Regions from separate parts of the Streptomyces sp. NPDC047974 genome, predicted to be linked through region 1. Evidence: riboswitches for the same ligand, from Rfam matches in the RefSeq annotation. Region 1 holds a riboswitch; the other holds the start of a gene.

The links. Region 1 has a riboswitch for cyclic di-AMP ahead of AB0E19_RS31145 (M23 family metallopeptidase). Riboswitches for the same ligand answer to the same signal wherever they lie in the genome.
Positions count from the first base shown of each region.
Region 2: another riboswitch for cyclic di-AMP. It lies ahead of AB0E19_RS05430 (LysM peptidoglycan-binding domain-containing M23 family metallopeptidase); the one in region 1 lies ahead of AB0E19_RS31145 (M23 family metallopeptidase).

Region 1 covers NZ_JBEZNU010000029.1:48,990-56,349, reverse strand. Annotated here, with positions in the region: gene AB0E19_RS31150 (GntR family transcriptional regulator) at 1-581, opposite strand, end outside; gene AB0E19_RS31145 (M23 family metallopeptidase) at 799-1,569, opposite strand; cyclic di-AMP (ydaO/yuaA leader) riboswitch at 1,577-1,738, opposite strand; gene AB0E19_RS31140 (pitrilysin family protein) at 2,064-3,428, opposite strand; gene AB0E19_RS31135 (pitrilysin family protein) at 3,455-4,807, opposite strand; gene AB0E19_RS31130 (DNA topoisomerase IV subunit A) at 4,996-7,360, shown strand, end outside.
Region 2 covers NZ_JBEZNU010000002.1:527,212-534,571, reverse strand. Annotated here, with positions in the region: gene shc (squalene--hopene cyclase) at 1-489, shown strand, start outside; gene AB0E19_RS05460 (1-hydroxy-2-methyl-2-butenyl 4-diphosphate reductase) at 486-1,154, shown strand; gene hpnH (adenosyl-hopene transferase HpnH) at 1,162-2,178, shown strand; gene AB0E19_RS05450 (aspartate aminotransferase family protein) at 2,189-3,574, shown strand; gene AB0E19_RS05445 (helix-turn-helix domain-containing protein) at 3,650-4,279, shown strand; gene AB0E19_RS05440 (DUF6126 family protein) at 4,299-4,463, shown strand; gene AB0E19_RS05435 (tyrosine-protein phosphatase) at 4,486-5,307, opposite strand; cyclic di-AMP (ydaO/yuaA leader) riboswitch at 5,702-5,857, shown strand; gene AB0E19_RS05430 (LysM peptidoglycan-binding domain-containing M23 family metallopeptidase) at 5,862-6,818, shown strand; gene AB0E19_RS05425 (SGNH/GDSL hydrolase family protein) at 6,980-7,360, shown strand, end outside.

The DNA of each region.
Region 1 (7,360 bases):
TGCGCGGTGAGTGCGCGGGCCCGTTCGGCGTCCCCGCGGGCGATGGCGTCGACGATCGCCCCGTGTTCGGCCCAGGCCTCGACGGGCCGGTCCGGCTGGTCCACCACGTACATCCAGGCGATCTTGTGGCGCAGCTGGGTGAGGAGCGCGGCGAGCGCCGGGGAGCCCGAGGCCTGGGCGAGCGTCTCGTGGAACCAGCCGCCGAGCGCCCGCAGGTCCTCGCCCTGCCCCCGGCGGGCCCGCTCCTGCCCCAGCCTGACCAGGCCCCGCAGCACCTTGAGGTGGGCGTCGGTGCGCCGCTGGGCGGCCCGGGCCGCCCCGAGCGGTTCGAGCAGCGCCCTGACGTCGAGGAGGTCGGCGGCCTCCTGGTCGGTGGGCTCGGCGACATGGGCGCCCGCGTGCCGGCGGCTGACGACGAAGCCCTCGGACTCCAGGGTGCGCAGCGCCTCGCGGACCGGGACGCGGGAGACGCCGTAACGGCGGGCGAGCTGTTCCTCGGTCAGCCGGCTGCCGCGCTCGAAGATCCCCGAGACGATGTCGTCCCGGATCGCCGTGCATACCGATTGCGCGGGAACCCGCATGTCCGACCTCCGTATTCGCTCCGCGCGCACCGAATTCGAGCAGCGCCGTTCACGCGACTCTATTGCAGGGCGCGGGAAATTCCGATGCCCCCTCGGAATTCGTCCGGTTCGCGGTGGAATCCCTCCGGATCCGGAGCACCGCACCCGCTCGCCGGGGCGCGAAAAGGCCCCGGCTCGTGGGAGCCGGGGCCTTTCGGTGCAGCGGGGGCGCGGGACGTCAGAGGCTGACGCCGCGGGCGCGGAGGTACGCGACGGGGTTGATGTCGGAGCCGTACTCGGCGGTGGTCCGGGCCTCGAAGTGGAGGTGCGGGCCGGTGGAGTTGCCGGTCGAGCCGGAGACGCCTATCTGCTGGCCGGGCTCGACGCTCTGGCCGACATAGACGCCGATGGACGACAGGTGGCCGTACTGGGTGTACGTGCCGTCGTTCATCCGGATCACGATGTTGTTGCCGTACGCGCCGCCCCAGCCGGCCTCGACGACGGTGCCGGAGCCGACGGAGACGACCGAGCTGCCGTAGGAGGCGTGGAAGTCGACGCCGGAGTGGCTGCCGGAGGACCAGAGCGAGCCGCCGGTCTTGTAGCCGGTGGAGACGTACGAGCCGGCGACCGGGAGGTTGAAGGAGGCGAGCCGGCGGCGCTCGGCCTCACGGGCGGCGCGCTCCTTGGCCTCGCGGATCTCCTGGGCGCGGGCCTCGGCCTTGCGCTTCGCCTCGGCGCGCGCCTTGGCCCGGGCCTCGGCCTCGGTGGCCTCCCGCTCCTGGGCGGCGGCCTGCGCGTTGACCTGGTCGGCGATGGACTCGTCGGCGATCACCCGGGTGAGGCCGGTGTCCTCGGGGGAACGGTCGTCCGTGTCGGCGGCGAGCGCCGGGGAGGCCAGGGTGCCGACGACGCCGGTGGTCGCGAGGGCGGCCACGCCGGCGATGCCGGCGCTGCGGCGAGCCAGTCGGCTCGCACCACGATGCTTCCCGGTGGCACGGGTGAACGCCAAGACGGTTCCTTTCCTTCCTTCTCGCCTACCGGGTTAGCTGACGGGTTCGGAGCAGGAAGGTCTCCTACGGACCCCTCCGCGTGGCGAAGGCGTCCGATTCACCCCAGGGACTGCGTGGGTCCCCGGCTCCCCAGGCTCGCGCCTGACGGGGACTCGGCGATGTCTGTCCGGTTGCCGCGGGTGCGGCGCGTGCGTCGGGTCGGACAGACGGATCGACGCTAGGCCGGACGGATGTCGATCGCCAAACAGACACGCTCATTTGTAAGACATGCCACAGGGCATACGATCATCTTTGACGCCGTAACGGACAAAGCGGAGGTCTCCGGCGCTTCTACGCACCGGAGACCTCCGCCCGGGGTTGACGACCGGTCAACTCACCGTGGGCCTACTCACCCGGAGTCAACTCACCATGGGTCGGCTCACCCCGAGGTCGGCTCCCCACGAGGTCGGCTCCCCACGAGGTCGGCTCACCACGAGGTCGGCTCACCCCGGGATCAGCTCACCACCGTCACCTCGCCGATGCCGAGGGCCCGCACGGGCTCCTCGATCTGCGACGCGTCGCCCACCAGGACCGTGACGAGCCGGTCCACCGGGAAGGCGCTGACGACGGCGGCCGTGGCCTCGACCGTGCCGGTCTCGGCGAGCCGCGCGTACAGCCGGGCCTGGTAGTCGTCCGGGAGGTGCTGCTCGACCTGGTCGGAGAGGGTCGCGGCGACCGACGCGGCCGTCTCGTACTTGAGCGGGGCCACGCCCACCAGGTTCTGCACCGCCACGTCCCGCTCGGCGTCGGTCAGACCGCCCTCCGCCAGGGTGCGGAGCACCTGCCACAGGTCGCCGAGGGCCGGACCGGTGTTGGGGGTGTCGACCGAGCCGCTGATCGCGAGCATCGAGGCGCCGTGCCCCTCGCCGTCCGAGCGGAGCACCTGCCCGAAGGCGCGCACGCCGTACGTGTACCCCTTCTCCTCGCGCAGGACGGCGTCCAGACGGGACGTCAGGGTGCCGCCGAGGCAGTAGACGCCGAGGACCTGCGCGGCCCACACGGAGTCGTGGCGGTCCGGGCCGATCCGGCCGATCAGCAGCTGGGTCTGGACCGCCCCGGGGCGGTCGACGATGACGACCCGTCCGGTGTCGTCGGCGGTGATCGGCGCCATCGGGCGCGGCGCGGCCGGCTTGCCGCTCCAGCCGCCCAGGGTCTCGGCGAGCACCTTGTCGAGGTCGACGCCGGTGAGGTCGCCGACGACGACCGCGGTGGCGGCGGCGGGCCGCAGGTGCGCGTCGTAGAAGGCGCGGACGGCGGCGGCGTCGATGGCCTTCACCGTCTCCTCGGTGCCCTGGCGGGGCCGGGACATCCGGGTCGCGGCCGGGAAGAGCTCCTTGTAGAGCTGCTTCGCGGCACGGCGGCTCGGGTTGGCCGCCTCGTGCGGGATCTCGTCGAGCCGGTTGTCCACCAGGCGCTTGACCTCGTCCGGGTCGAAGGCCGGGGAGATCAGCGCCTCGGCGACCAGCCCGAGCGCCTTGGGGAGCCGGGAGACCGGGACCTCCAGGGAGACCCGGACGCCGGGGTGGTCCGCGTGGGCGTCGAGCGTGGCGCCGCAGCGCTCCAGCTCGGCCGCGAACTCCTCGGCGGCCCGCTCGGTGGTCCCCTCGGAGAGGGCGCGCGCCATGATCGTGGCGACGCCGTCGAGGCCCTCGGGCTCGGCGTCCAGCGGCGCGTCGAGGAAGATCTCGACGGCCACGACCTGCTGGCCGGGGCGGTGGCAGCGGAGCACCGTCAGGCCGTTGTCGAGCGCGCCGCGCTCGGGGGCCGGGAAGGCCCACGGCCTGGCCGTGCCGGCCTTCGGCTGCGGGTGGAACTCCATGCTCGTCAGGGACGTGGCGGCGTCGGTCACCGGTCCGCTCCTTCCTCGTCGTCGCCGTCGGCGCTGTCGGCGCTGTCGTCGGTGGACACCGGCTCGTAGACCAGCACCGCGCGGTTGTCGGGGCGCAGCCGGGCCGCGGCCACCTCGCGCACCTCGTCGGCGGTGACGGCGAGGACGCGGTCGACCGCGGTCAGGGCGAGCTGCGGGTCGCCGAACAGCACGGCGAAGCGGCACAGTTCGTCGGCGCGGCCGGCCACCGTGCCGAGCCGGTCGAGCCATTCGCGCTCCAGCTGGGCCTGGGCGCGCTCCATCTCCTCGGCGGTCGGGCCCTCGGCCGCGAAGCGGGCGAGCTCCTCGTCGACGGCCGCCTCGATGGCGGGGACCTCGACGCCGCCGGAGGTCTTGACGTCCAGCCAGCCGAGCGAGGGGGCGCCGGCGAGCCGCAGCAGGCCGAAGCCGGCGGCGACCGCGGTGCGGTCGCGGCGGACCAGGCGGTTGTGCAGCCGGGAGGACTCGCCGCCGCCGAGCACGGTGAGGGCGAGGTCGGCCGCGTCGCACGCGCGCGTGCCGTCCTCCGGCAGCCGGTAGGCGGCCATCAGGGCGCGGGCCGGGACGTCCTCGACGACGACCTCGCGCAGCTGCCCGCCCATGACGTCCGGCAGGGCGCCGTCGCGCGGGGCGGGCTTGCCGTCGTGGCCGGGGATGGAGCCGAAGTACTTCTCGACCCAGGCGAGCGTCTGCTCCGGGTCGATGTCGCCGACCACCGACAGGACCGCGTTGTTGGGCGCGTAGTACGTGCGGAAGAAGGTCCGCGCGTCCTCCAGGGTGGCCGCGTCCAGGTCCGCCATCGAACCGATGGGGGTGTGGTGGTACGGGTGGCCCTCCGGGTACGCGAGCGCGGTGAGCCGCTCGAAGGCGGTGCCGTACGGCACGTTGTCGTACCGCTGGCGGCGCTCGTTCTTCACGACGTCGCGCTGGTTCTCCATCGACTCGTCGTCGAGGGCGGCGAGCAGCGAGCCCATCCGGTCCGCCTCCAGCCAGAGCGCGAGCTCCAGCTGGTGGGTGGGCATCGTCTCGAAGTAGTTGGTGCGCTCGAAGCTGGTCGTGCCGTTGAGCGAGCCGCCGGCGCCCTGGACGAGTTCGAAGTGGCCGTTGCCGTGCACCTGCTTCGAGCCCTGGAACATCAGGTGCTCGAAGAGGTGGGCGAGGCCCGTGCGGCCCTCGACCTCGTGGCGCGAACCGACGTCGTACCAGAGACAGACCGCGGCGACCGGGGTCAGGTGGTCCTCGGAGAGGACCACCCGCAGGCCGTTCGCCAGGCGGTGCTCGGTCGCTGTCAGGCCGCCGGAGCCGGCCTCGGCCGTGGCCGTGTGACCCATGGGCATGTACATCCCTTCGATCGCGATCTGGAAAAGTCCTGCCACTGTATGCAAGCGCGCCGACACCTGGCGAAGTTCCCGGAGTCCTCCGATGTCCCTCGTCCGGGTCGCGGTCCGCGTTGTCGGTGGCACGGTCCACAATGGTCCGCGTCAGATCAAGCTTTGTCGGAGAAGGAGCCGCAGCCGCGATGGCCCGCCGCAGCACGAAGACACCGCCGCCGGACGACGCGTACGAGGAGAGGATCCTCGACATCGACGTCGTCGACGAGATGCAGGGCTCCTTCCTCGAGTACGCCTACTCGGTCATCTACTCGCGCGCCCTGCCCGACGCCCGCGACGGCATGAAGCCGGTCCAGCGGCGCATCGTCTACCAGATGAACGAGATGGGCCTGCGCCCCGACCGCGGGTTCGTCAAGTGCGCCCGCGTGGTCGGCGAGGTGATGGGCAAGCTGCACCCGCACGGCGACGCCTCGATCTACGACGCCATGGTGCGCATGGCGCAGCCCTTCTCCATGCGCGTGCCGCTGGTCGACGGCCACGGCAACTTCGGCTCGCTGGGCAACGACGACCCGCCGGCCGCCATGCGGTACACCGAGTCGCGGATGGCCCCGGCCGCCCTGCTGATGACCGAGTCCATCGACGAGGACACGGTCGACTTCGCGCCCAACTACGACGGCCAGGAGCGGGAGCCGGTCGCGCTCCCCGCCGCGTATCCGAACCTGCTGGTGAACGGCGCCTCGGGCATCGCGGTCGGCATGGCCACCAACATGCCTCCGCACAACCTCGGCGAGGTCGTCGCGGCCGCCCGCCACCTGATCCGCTACCCGAACGCGGACCTGGACGCGCTGATGCGCTTCGTCCCCGGCCCCGACCTGCCGACCGGCGGCCGGATCGTCGGCCTGAACGGCATCCGGGACGCGTACGAGACGGGCCGCGGCACCTTCAAGATCCGCGCCACCACCTCGGTGGAGACGGTGACGGCCCGCCGCAAGGGCATCGTCGTCACCGAACTGCCCTTCACGGTCGGCCCCGAGAAGGTCATCTCCAAGATCAAGGACCTGGTCGGCTCGAAGAAGCTCCAGGGCATCGCCGACGTCAAGGACCTCACCGACCGGGCGCACGGCCTGCGCCTGGTCATCGAGATCAAGAACGGCTTCGTGCCCGAGGCCGTCCTGGAGCAGCTCTACAAGCTGACGCCGATGGAGGAGTCCTTCGGCATCAACAACGTGGCCCTGGTGGACGGTCAGCCGCTCACCCTGGGCCTGAAGGAGCTCCTGGAGGTCTACCTCGACCACCGCTTCGAGGTCGTCCGCCGCCGCTCCGAGTACCGCCGCGGCAGGAAGCGCGACCGGCTCCACCTGGTCGAGGGCCTGCTCGTCGCCCTCCTCGACATCGACGAGGTCATCCGGCTCATCCGGGAGAGCGAGAACTCCGCGCAGGCCAAGGAGCGCCTGATGGAGCGCTTCTCGCTGAGCGAGGTCCAGACCCAGTACATCCTGGACACCCCGCTGCGCCGGCTCACCAAGTTCGACCGCCTGGAGCTGGAGACCGAGCGCGACCGGCTCACCGGCGAGATCGACGAGCTGACCGGGATCCTGGACTCCGACTCCGAGCTGCGCAAGCTGGTCTCGGCCGAGCTGGCCGCGGTCGCGAAGAAGTTCGCCACCGACCGGCGCACGGTCCTCCTGGAGTCGGCGGGCGCCCCGGTGGCGGCCGTGCCGCTGGAGGTCGCGGACGACCCGTGCCGGGTGCTGCTCTCCTCGACCGGCCTGCTGGCCCGGACGGTCTCGGCGGAGCTGCCGCCGGCCGACCCGGACGCCAAGCGGACCAAGCACGACGTGATCGTCTCGTCCGTCGCGGCCACCCAGCGCGGCGACGTGGGCGCGGTGACCTCGACGGGCCGCCTGCTGCGCATCGCCGTCATCGACCTGCCCCAGCTGCCCGACACGGTCGCGGCGCCGACCCTGGCGGGCGGGGCGCCGCTGAGCGAGTTCCTGTCGCTGGAGGCGGACGAGACGGTGGTCTGCCTGACCACCCTGGACGAGGCCTCCCCCGGTCTGGCGCTCGGCACCCTCCAGGGCGTGGTCAAGCGGGTGGTGCCCGACTATCCGGCGAACAAGGACGAGCTGGAGGTCATCACCCTCAAGGACGGCGACCGGATCGTCGGTGCGACCGAGCTGCGGACGGGCGAGGAGGACCTGGTCTTCATCACCTCGGACGCGCAGCTGCTGCGCTACCCGGCCTCCCAGGTGCGGCCGCAGGGCCGCCCGGCCGGCGGCATGGCGGGCATCAAGCTGGCGGCCGGCGCCGAGGTGCTGTCCTTCGCCGCGGTGGACCCGGCGGCGGACGCGGCCGTCTTCACGGTGGCGGGCTCGACCGGCACCCTGGACGGCTCCGCCGCGACCTCGGCGAAGCTGACCCCCTTCGACCAGTACCCGCGCAAGGGCCGGGCGACCGGCGGCGTGCGCTGCCAGCGCTTCCTGAAGGGCGAGGACACCCTGCTCCTGGCCTGGGCGGGCGCCCTGCCGGCCCGCGCCGCGCAGAAGAACGGCA
Region 2 (7,360 bases), on a different contig from region 1:
TGGCTCCTCGCCGAACAGGAGCCGAACGGAGCCTGGTTCGGCCGCTGGGGCGTCAACTACGTCTACGGCACCGGCTCGGTGCTCCCCGCCCTCACCGCCGCCGGACTCCCCGCCTCCCACCCGGCGATCCGCCGGGCCGTCGCCTGGCTCGCCGCCGCGCAGAACCCGGACGGCGGCTGGGGCGAGGACCTCCGCTCGTACGACGACCGCTCCTGGATCGGCCGCGGCACCTCCACCGCCTCCCAGACGGCCTGGGCGCTGATCGCCCTCCTCGCCGCCGGGGAGCGCGACTCCGAGAGCGCCCGGCGGGGCGTGGCCTGGCTGGTGGAGACCCAGCGCGAGGACGGCTCCTGGGACGAGCCGTACTTCACCGGCACCGGCTTCCCCTGGGACTTCTCCATCAACTACCACCTCTACCGGCAGGTCTTCCCGCTCACCGCGCTCGGCCGGTACGTGCACGGCGAGCCCGCCCCCGGCGGGAGCCCGTGAGGGAGCGCGGCCGTCCTCCGGGGGAGTCGGAGGCGGCCGTCCCGCCGCTCCTCGTCGCCTGCGCCCTCGGCATCGAGCGCTTCGCCCTGCGCGGCGGCGGCGAGCGCGGCGGGGCGCCGGGACCGGTCCGGGTGGTGCGCACGGGCATGGGGCCCGCCCACGCCGCCCGCGGGGTCGAGCGGGCCCTCGCCCGCGAGGGCTGGGGCGGCGCCGCCGTCATCGCCTCCGGCTTCTGCGCCGGACTCGCCCCCGGGATGCACCCCGGCGACCTGGTCGTCGCCGAGGAGACCCGCGGCCCGGACGGCGCCCTCGCCTGCGAGGGCACCGACCTGCTCGTCAAGGCGCTCGCCCGGGCGGTGCCCGGGCGGACCGTGCACACCGGTCCGCTCACCGGCTCCGACCACGTGGTGCGGGGCCCCGAGCGGGCCGCGCTGGCGGCCGGCGGGGCGATCGCCGTCGACATGGAGTCCGCCGCCACCCTGCGTACCGCCCGGGCCGCCGGACCCCGCCCGCTTGCGGCCGTACGGGTGGTCGTGGACGCCCCCGAACACGAACTGGTCCGGATCGGCACGGTACGCGGGGGAATATCGGCCTTCCGCGTCCTCCGTGCCGTCCTTCCCGCTTTCTTCGAATGGCACCGTTCTCTGCTGCTCCCCAGGAGGTGAGCCGGTCATGGCCATGCCGCTCCGTCAGTCCGTCCGGGTCGGGACCTATCTCTTCGAACAGAAGCTCCGCAAGCGGGACAAGTTCCCCCTGATCGTCGAACTGGAGCCGCTCTACGCCTGCAACCTCAAGTGCGAGGGCTGCGGCAAGATCCAGCACCCGGCCGGCGTCCTCAAGCAGCGGATGCCGGTCGCCCAGGCGGTCGGCGCCGTCCTGGAGTCCGGCGCCCCGATGGTCTCCATCGCCGGCGGCGAACCCCTGATGCACCCCCAGATCCACGAGATCGTCCGCCAGCTGGTCGCCCGCCGGAAATACGTCTTCCTGTGCACCAACGCGATGCTGCTGCGCAAGAAGCTCGACAATTTCACCCCCTCCCCGTACTTCGCCTTCGCCGTGCACATCGACGGACTGCGTGAACGCCACGACGAATCCGTCGCCAAGGAAGGCGTCTTCGACGAGGCCGTGGCGGCGATCAAGGAGGCCAAGCGGCGCGGATTCCGGGTCACCACCAATTCGACCTTCTTCAACACCGACACCCCGCAGACCATCATCGAGGTACTGAATTTCCTCAACGACGACCTCCAGGTCGACGAAATGATGATCTCGCCCGCCTATGCCTACGAGAAGGCACCCGACCAGGAACACTTCCTCGGCGTCGAACAGACCAGGGAACTCTTCAAGAAGGCCTTCGCCGGCGGCAACCGCCGCCGCTGGCGCCTCAACCACTCGCCGCTCTTCCTCGACTTCCTCGAAGGAAAGGCCGACTTCCCCTGCACCGCCTGGGCGATCCCCAACTACTCCCTCTTCGGGTGGCAGCGCCCCTGCTATCTGATGAGCGACGGCTACGTCCCCACCTACCGCGAACTCGTCGAGGAGACCGACTGGGACAAGTACGGCCGCGGCAAGGACCCGCGCTGCGCCAACTGCATGGCGCACTGCGGCTACGAACCCACCGCCGTGCTCGCCACCATGGGCTCCCTCAAGGAGTCGCTGCGCGCGGTCCGCGAGACCGTCCAGGGGAGCTGAGGGGCGGGCCATGAGCGACGGGTTCGACCTGCGGGCGCTGCTCGCCGAACGCGGCGGCGAGCGGTACGAGCTGCACGCCCGGTACCTCAACCCGCAGCTGCCGCGGATGCTGCACACCATCGGCTTCGACAAGGTCTACGAGCGGGCCGCCGGCGCCCACTTCTGGGACGCCGACGGCAACGACCACCTCGACATGCTCGCCGGCTTCGGCGTCATGGGCCTCGGCCGGCACCACCCCGTCGTCCGCGGGGCCCTGCACGACGTCCTCGACGCGGACCTCCCCGACCTCACCCGCTTCGACTGCCCGCCGCTGCCCGGACTCCTCGCCGAGCGGCTGCTCGCCCACAGCCCCCACCTCGACCGGGTCTTCTTCGGCAACAGCGGCACCGAGGCCGTCGAGACCGCGCTGAAGTTCGCCCGGTACGCCACCGGCCGGCCGAGGATCGTCTACTGCGACCACGCCTTCCACGGCCTCACCACCGGCGCCCTGTCCGTCAACGGCGAGCAGGGCTTCCGGGCCGGCTTCGACCCGCTGCTCCCGGACACGGCGATCGCCCTCGGCGACCTCGCCGCCCTGGAGCGCGAGCTCCGCAAGGGGGACGTGGCCGGCTTCGTGGTCGAGCCGATCCAGGGCAAGGGCGTCCACGAGGCACCGCCCGGCTTCCTCGCCGCCGCCCAGGAGCTGCTCCGCCGGCACGGGGCGCTGCTGATCGCCGACGAGGTGCAGACCGGCCTTGGCAGGACCGGCGACTTCTACGCCTACCAGCACGAGGACGGCGTCGAGCCGGACCTGGTGTGCGTGGCGAAGGCGCTCTCCGGCGGATACGTGCCGGTCGGCGCCACCCTCGGCAAGGACTGGATCTTCAAGAAGGTCTACTCGTCCATGGACCGGGTCCTGGTCCACTCGGCGAGCTTCGGCTCCAACGCCCAGGCGATGGCCGCCGGGCTCGCGGTCCTCTCGGTGATGGAGACCGAGGGGACGGTGGCGCACGTGCGGCGGGTCGGCGGCCTCCTGAAGGCCCGCCTGGAGGAGCTCGTGCCCCGCTACGAGCTGCTGCACGCGGTCAGGGGCCGGGGGCTGATGATCGGCATCGAGTTCGGCCGGCCGAGCTCGCTGGCGCTGCGCGGCCGGTGGGCGATGCTCCAGACGGCCCGCAAGGGGCTCTTCGCGCAGATGGTCGTGGTCCCGCTGCTCCAGCGGCACCGGATCCTCACCCAGGTCTCCGGGGACCACCTGGAGGTGATCAAGCTGATCCCGCCGCTGGTGATCGACGAGGCGGACGTGGACCGCTTCGTCACCGCCTTCACGGCGGTCATGGAGGACGCCCACGGCGGTGGCGGGCTGCTGTGGGACTTCGGGAAGACGCTGGTCAGGCAGGCGGTCGCGCAGCGCTGAGCCGGGCTCTCCCCGGGTTTTTGCCTCTGAGGCAAGAAACTTGCCTCAGAGGCATGTTCCTGGCGGAATGGACGCATGGACCACGTCCCCCGGGGCTCCACCCCGGAAACCGCCGCCCCCGAGCTCGTGCCCGACGTCGCCCCGCAGCTGCGGGCGCTGCGTCGGCGCCGGGGGCTCACCCTGGAGGCGGCCGCCCAGCGCGCCGGGCTGTCCCCGGCGCACCTCTCGCGGCTCGAGACCGGGAACCGGCAGCCCTCGCTGCCGATGCTCCTCGCCCTCGCCCGTATCTACGGTACGACGGTCGCCGAGCTGCTGGGCGAGACCCCGCCCGAACGCGACCCGGTGGTCCGGGCCGACCGCTCCGAACCGGTCGAGGCCGACGGCTGGATCTACCGGCAGGCGGGCGGCGCGGGCCGGGCCATGCAGTGCCTGCGCGTCCACGTGCCCTACGCCACCCGGGCCGACATCGTGCGCGTCCACCCCGGCGAGGAGTGGCTGCACGTGCTCGAAGGGCAGGTCCGGCTCGCGCTCGGCGACGCCGTGCACCTGCTCGGCCCCGGGGACAGCGCGCACTTCGACTCGCTCACCCCGCACCGGATCGGCGCGGCCGGCCGCGCCGGTGCCGAGGTGCTCTTCGTCCACACGCTCCTGCAGAGCCCCGCCGCCGAGCTGTGCCTGGGCGGCGGCACCCCGCACTCCCGCTGAGCCCGAAAGGCTGGTCGACATGTCCGACAAGTCAGTGAATTCCGCCCCGGTCACCGGTGAGGAGCGCGGCGAGGGGAAGTTCCCCAAGGGGCTGGTGCTCCGCCTCTTCGCCTACCTGATCGCCGGTCACCTCTTCGCCGGCTTCCTCTACCTGCTCTTCATGCTGGGCGGGCAGAACCAGTGACCGGGCGGGAGGGCCCGCGGCCTCACGCCTCCGTGAGGAACCGCTCGCGCAGCCGCTCGCGGGTCTCCGGCGCCAGCTCCAGGCCGTCCGCGAGGTAGGCGTCCACGGAGCCCCAGGTGGCGTCGATGGCCTCGAAGGCCGCCCGCAGGTACTCCACCCGCGCGTCGAAGAGCGGGCTCAGCAGCTCCATCACCTCGGGCGCCATCGCGTCCCGGGCGGTGGGGCTGCGGCGCACCTTGTAGCGGCGGTGCGGGGCGCCGGACTTCACGTAGTCCGCCTCGATGGCCTCGCGCTCCACGCCGAGGGCGAGCAGGGTGATCGCGATCGAGAGCCCGGCGCGGTCCTTGCCGGCCGCGCAGTGCATCAGGGCCGGGACGGCCTCCTCGGCGAGGGCGTGCAGGATGCGGCTGTGCTCGGCGGTCCGCTCCACGATCATCCGGCGGTACGCGGAGGTCATCCGGTCCGCCGCCTTTCCGTCGCCGAGCAGGTCCCGCAGCGTGTCGAGGTCGCCCTCGCGGACCATCCGCCAGAACTCCTTGCCGTCGGCCGGGTCGCTCAGGGGTATGTTCACGTTCCGCACGCCCGGGAGCTCCACGTCCGGACCCTCCACCTTGGCGTCGGCCTCGTTGCGGAAGTCGAAGATCGTGTGCAGGCCGAGGCCGGAGAGGAAGGCCGCGTCGGACTCGGTGGCGTCGGCGAGGTGACCGCTGCGGAAGAGGGTGCCGGGCCGGACCGCGCGTCCGTCGGTGGTCGGCAGGCCGGCCACGTCCCGGAAGTTGCGGACCGCCGCGAGCTCGGGCTCGCCGGGTTCGAGGGTCTTGACCTGCGGCAGCTGCTGCGTCACGGATGCTCCTGGTGGTAGGCGTTCACGGGGCCCGTACGAGATCGGTTCCCCCCGCAATCATCCCGTCGAGCGCGGCGCGGCGCACCCCCCTGGACGGTAATGGGCGATCTGTCCGTATTGGAAGGTCTTGGGGTAACGCGCCCCGGTTGAGGGGGAGATGGAATTCGGCGCGTGAGCAGGGTCATAGAGGTGACGGATCGTGGCCGACCGCCCGGTCCAACCCCCCTCCCCGAAAAGGGAATCGAGGGACCGTCATCCACGGAGGGTGACCGGAATTCCAGGCCCGAAGATCGTCCCGGAATGCCCGTCGAATTCCGTGGCTTGTTCGCGCCGACCCGGCTCGTCTAGCGTCGCCGTCAATCCGGTCGGACCGCCGAATCCTGCCACCGTCCGGAATTCACACCCGTCCACGCTGGCAGGAGCGGGGGACCCAAGGAAGTACGCCGGTCCCGCGACGCAGGACGGCTAGGGGTGAAGCCGCGTGAGAAACGCGGCCGGACATCTCCAGTCCGAACCCGACAGCTCACCTCGCAGGCGCCGGAGAGGAATTCGCCATGCCCGCGAAGGGTAAGCACCGCCGCCAGAAGTCCACCCTGATCACCCGTGGCCTCGTCGCCGCCGGCACCGGTGGCGCCGTCGTCGCGCTGCCGCTGATCGGCGCCACCGGCGCCCACGCCGCCGAGCAGGCCGCCCCGGCCGCCGTCTCCGGCACCGTGATCGCCGCCGCGCAGGTCCAGGCCAAAGCCGCCCCGGCCGCCAAGGCCGCCGCCCCGACCACGTACTCCGTCGTCGCCGGCGACTACCTGTCCAAGATCGCCGCCGACCACGACGTCGCCGGCGGCTGGAAGCGGCTCTACGCCGACAACCGCCAGGTCGTCGGCGAGAACCCCTCGCTGATCCTCCCGGGCATGAAGCTCACCCTCGGCGCCAAGAACCCCGCCAAGGCCGCCGCCCCGAAGCCCGCCGCCCCGGCCGCCGCGCCGAAGGCCGCCCCGAAGGCCGCCGTCAAGGCCGCCCCGAAGGCCACGGCGAAGGCCACCGAGCAGACCCGCGCCTCCCGCTCCGCCGAGCGCGCCGCGGCCCCGGCCGCCGCCGCCCCGGCCGCGTCCGGCTGGGTCGCCCCGGTCTCCGGCGGCGTCTCCACGCCGTACCGCGCCTCCGGCTCCATGTGGTCCTCCGGCTACCACACCGGTGCCGACTTCATCGCCTCCTCCGGCACCACCGTCCGCGCCGTCGGCGCCGGCACGGTCGTCTCCGCCGGCTGGAGCGGCGCCTACGGCAACGAGGTCGTCATCCAGCACGCCGACGGCAACTACTCGCAGTACGCCCACCTCTCCTCCCTGGCCGTCTCCGCCGGCCAGTCGGTGAGCGGCGGCCAGCAGATCGGTCTCTCCGGCTCCACCGGCAACTCGACCGGCCCGCACCTGCACTTCGAGATCCGCACCTCGCCGAGCTACGGCGCGGACATCGACCCGCTGGCCTACCTGCGCCAGCACGGGGTCTCCATCTGACCCGTCCGGACCAACGGACACGGCGAAGGCCCGGCACCCGCGTGCCGGGCCTTCGCCCTATTCCGGGCTTGGCAAATTCTTTATCGGTGGCATATATCACCCGCCGTCAACCCCTCCTTACGGTCGCGTAGGTCACATCCGGAAAGGAAGGATGTGCTGTCGTGGCAGACGATTCGAGAGCAACAGAAGAGAACGTGTTCGGGGCGGTCGGGGGATTCGGGTCGTACGCGGCGATCGGTGACAGCTTCACCGAGGGCGTCGGAGACCCGGGGCCGGACGGGACCTATGTCGGCTGGGCGGACCGCTTCGCGGTGCTCCTCGCCGACCAGCTGCCGGACCACCAGGAATTCCGCTACGCGAACCTCGCGGTCCGCGGCCGCCTCCTCGACCAGATCGTGGCCGAGCAGGTCCCCCGGGCCAAGGAGCTCGCCCCCGACCTGGTCACCTTCTGCGCGGGCGGCAACGACATCATCCGCCCCGGCACCGACCCCGACGACGTCGCCGAGCGGTTCGAGCGGGCGGTGCGGGACCTCACCTCCGCC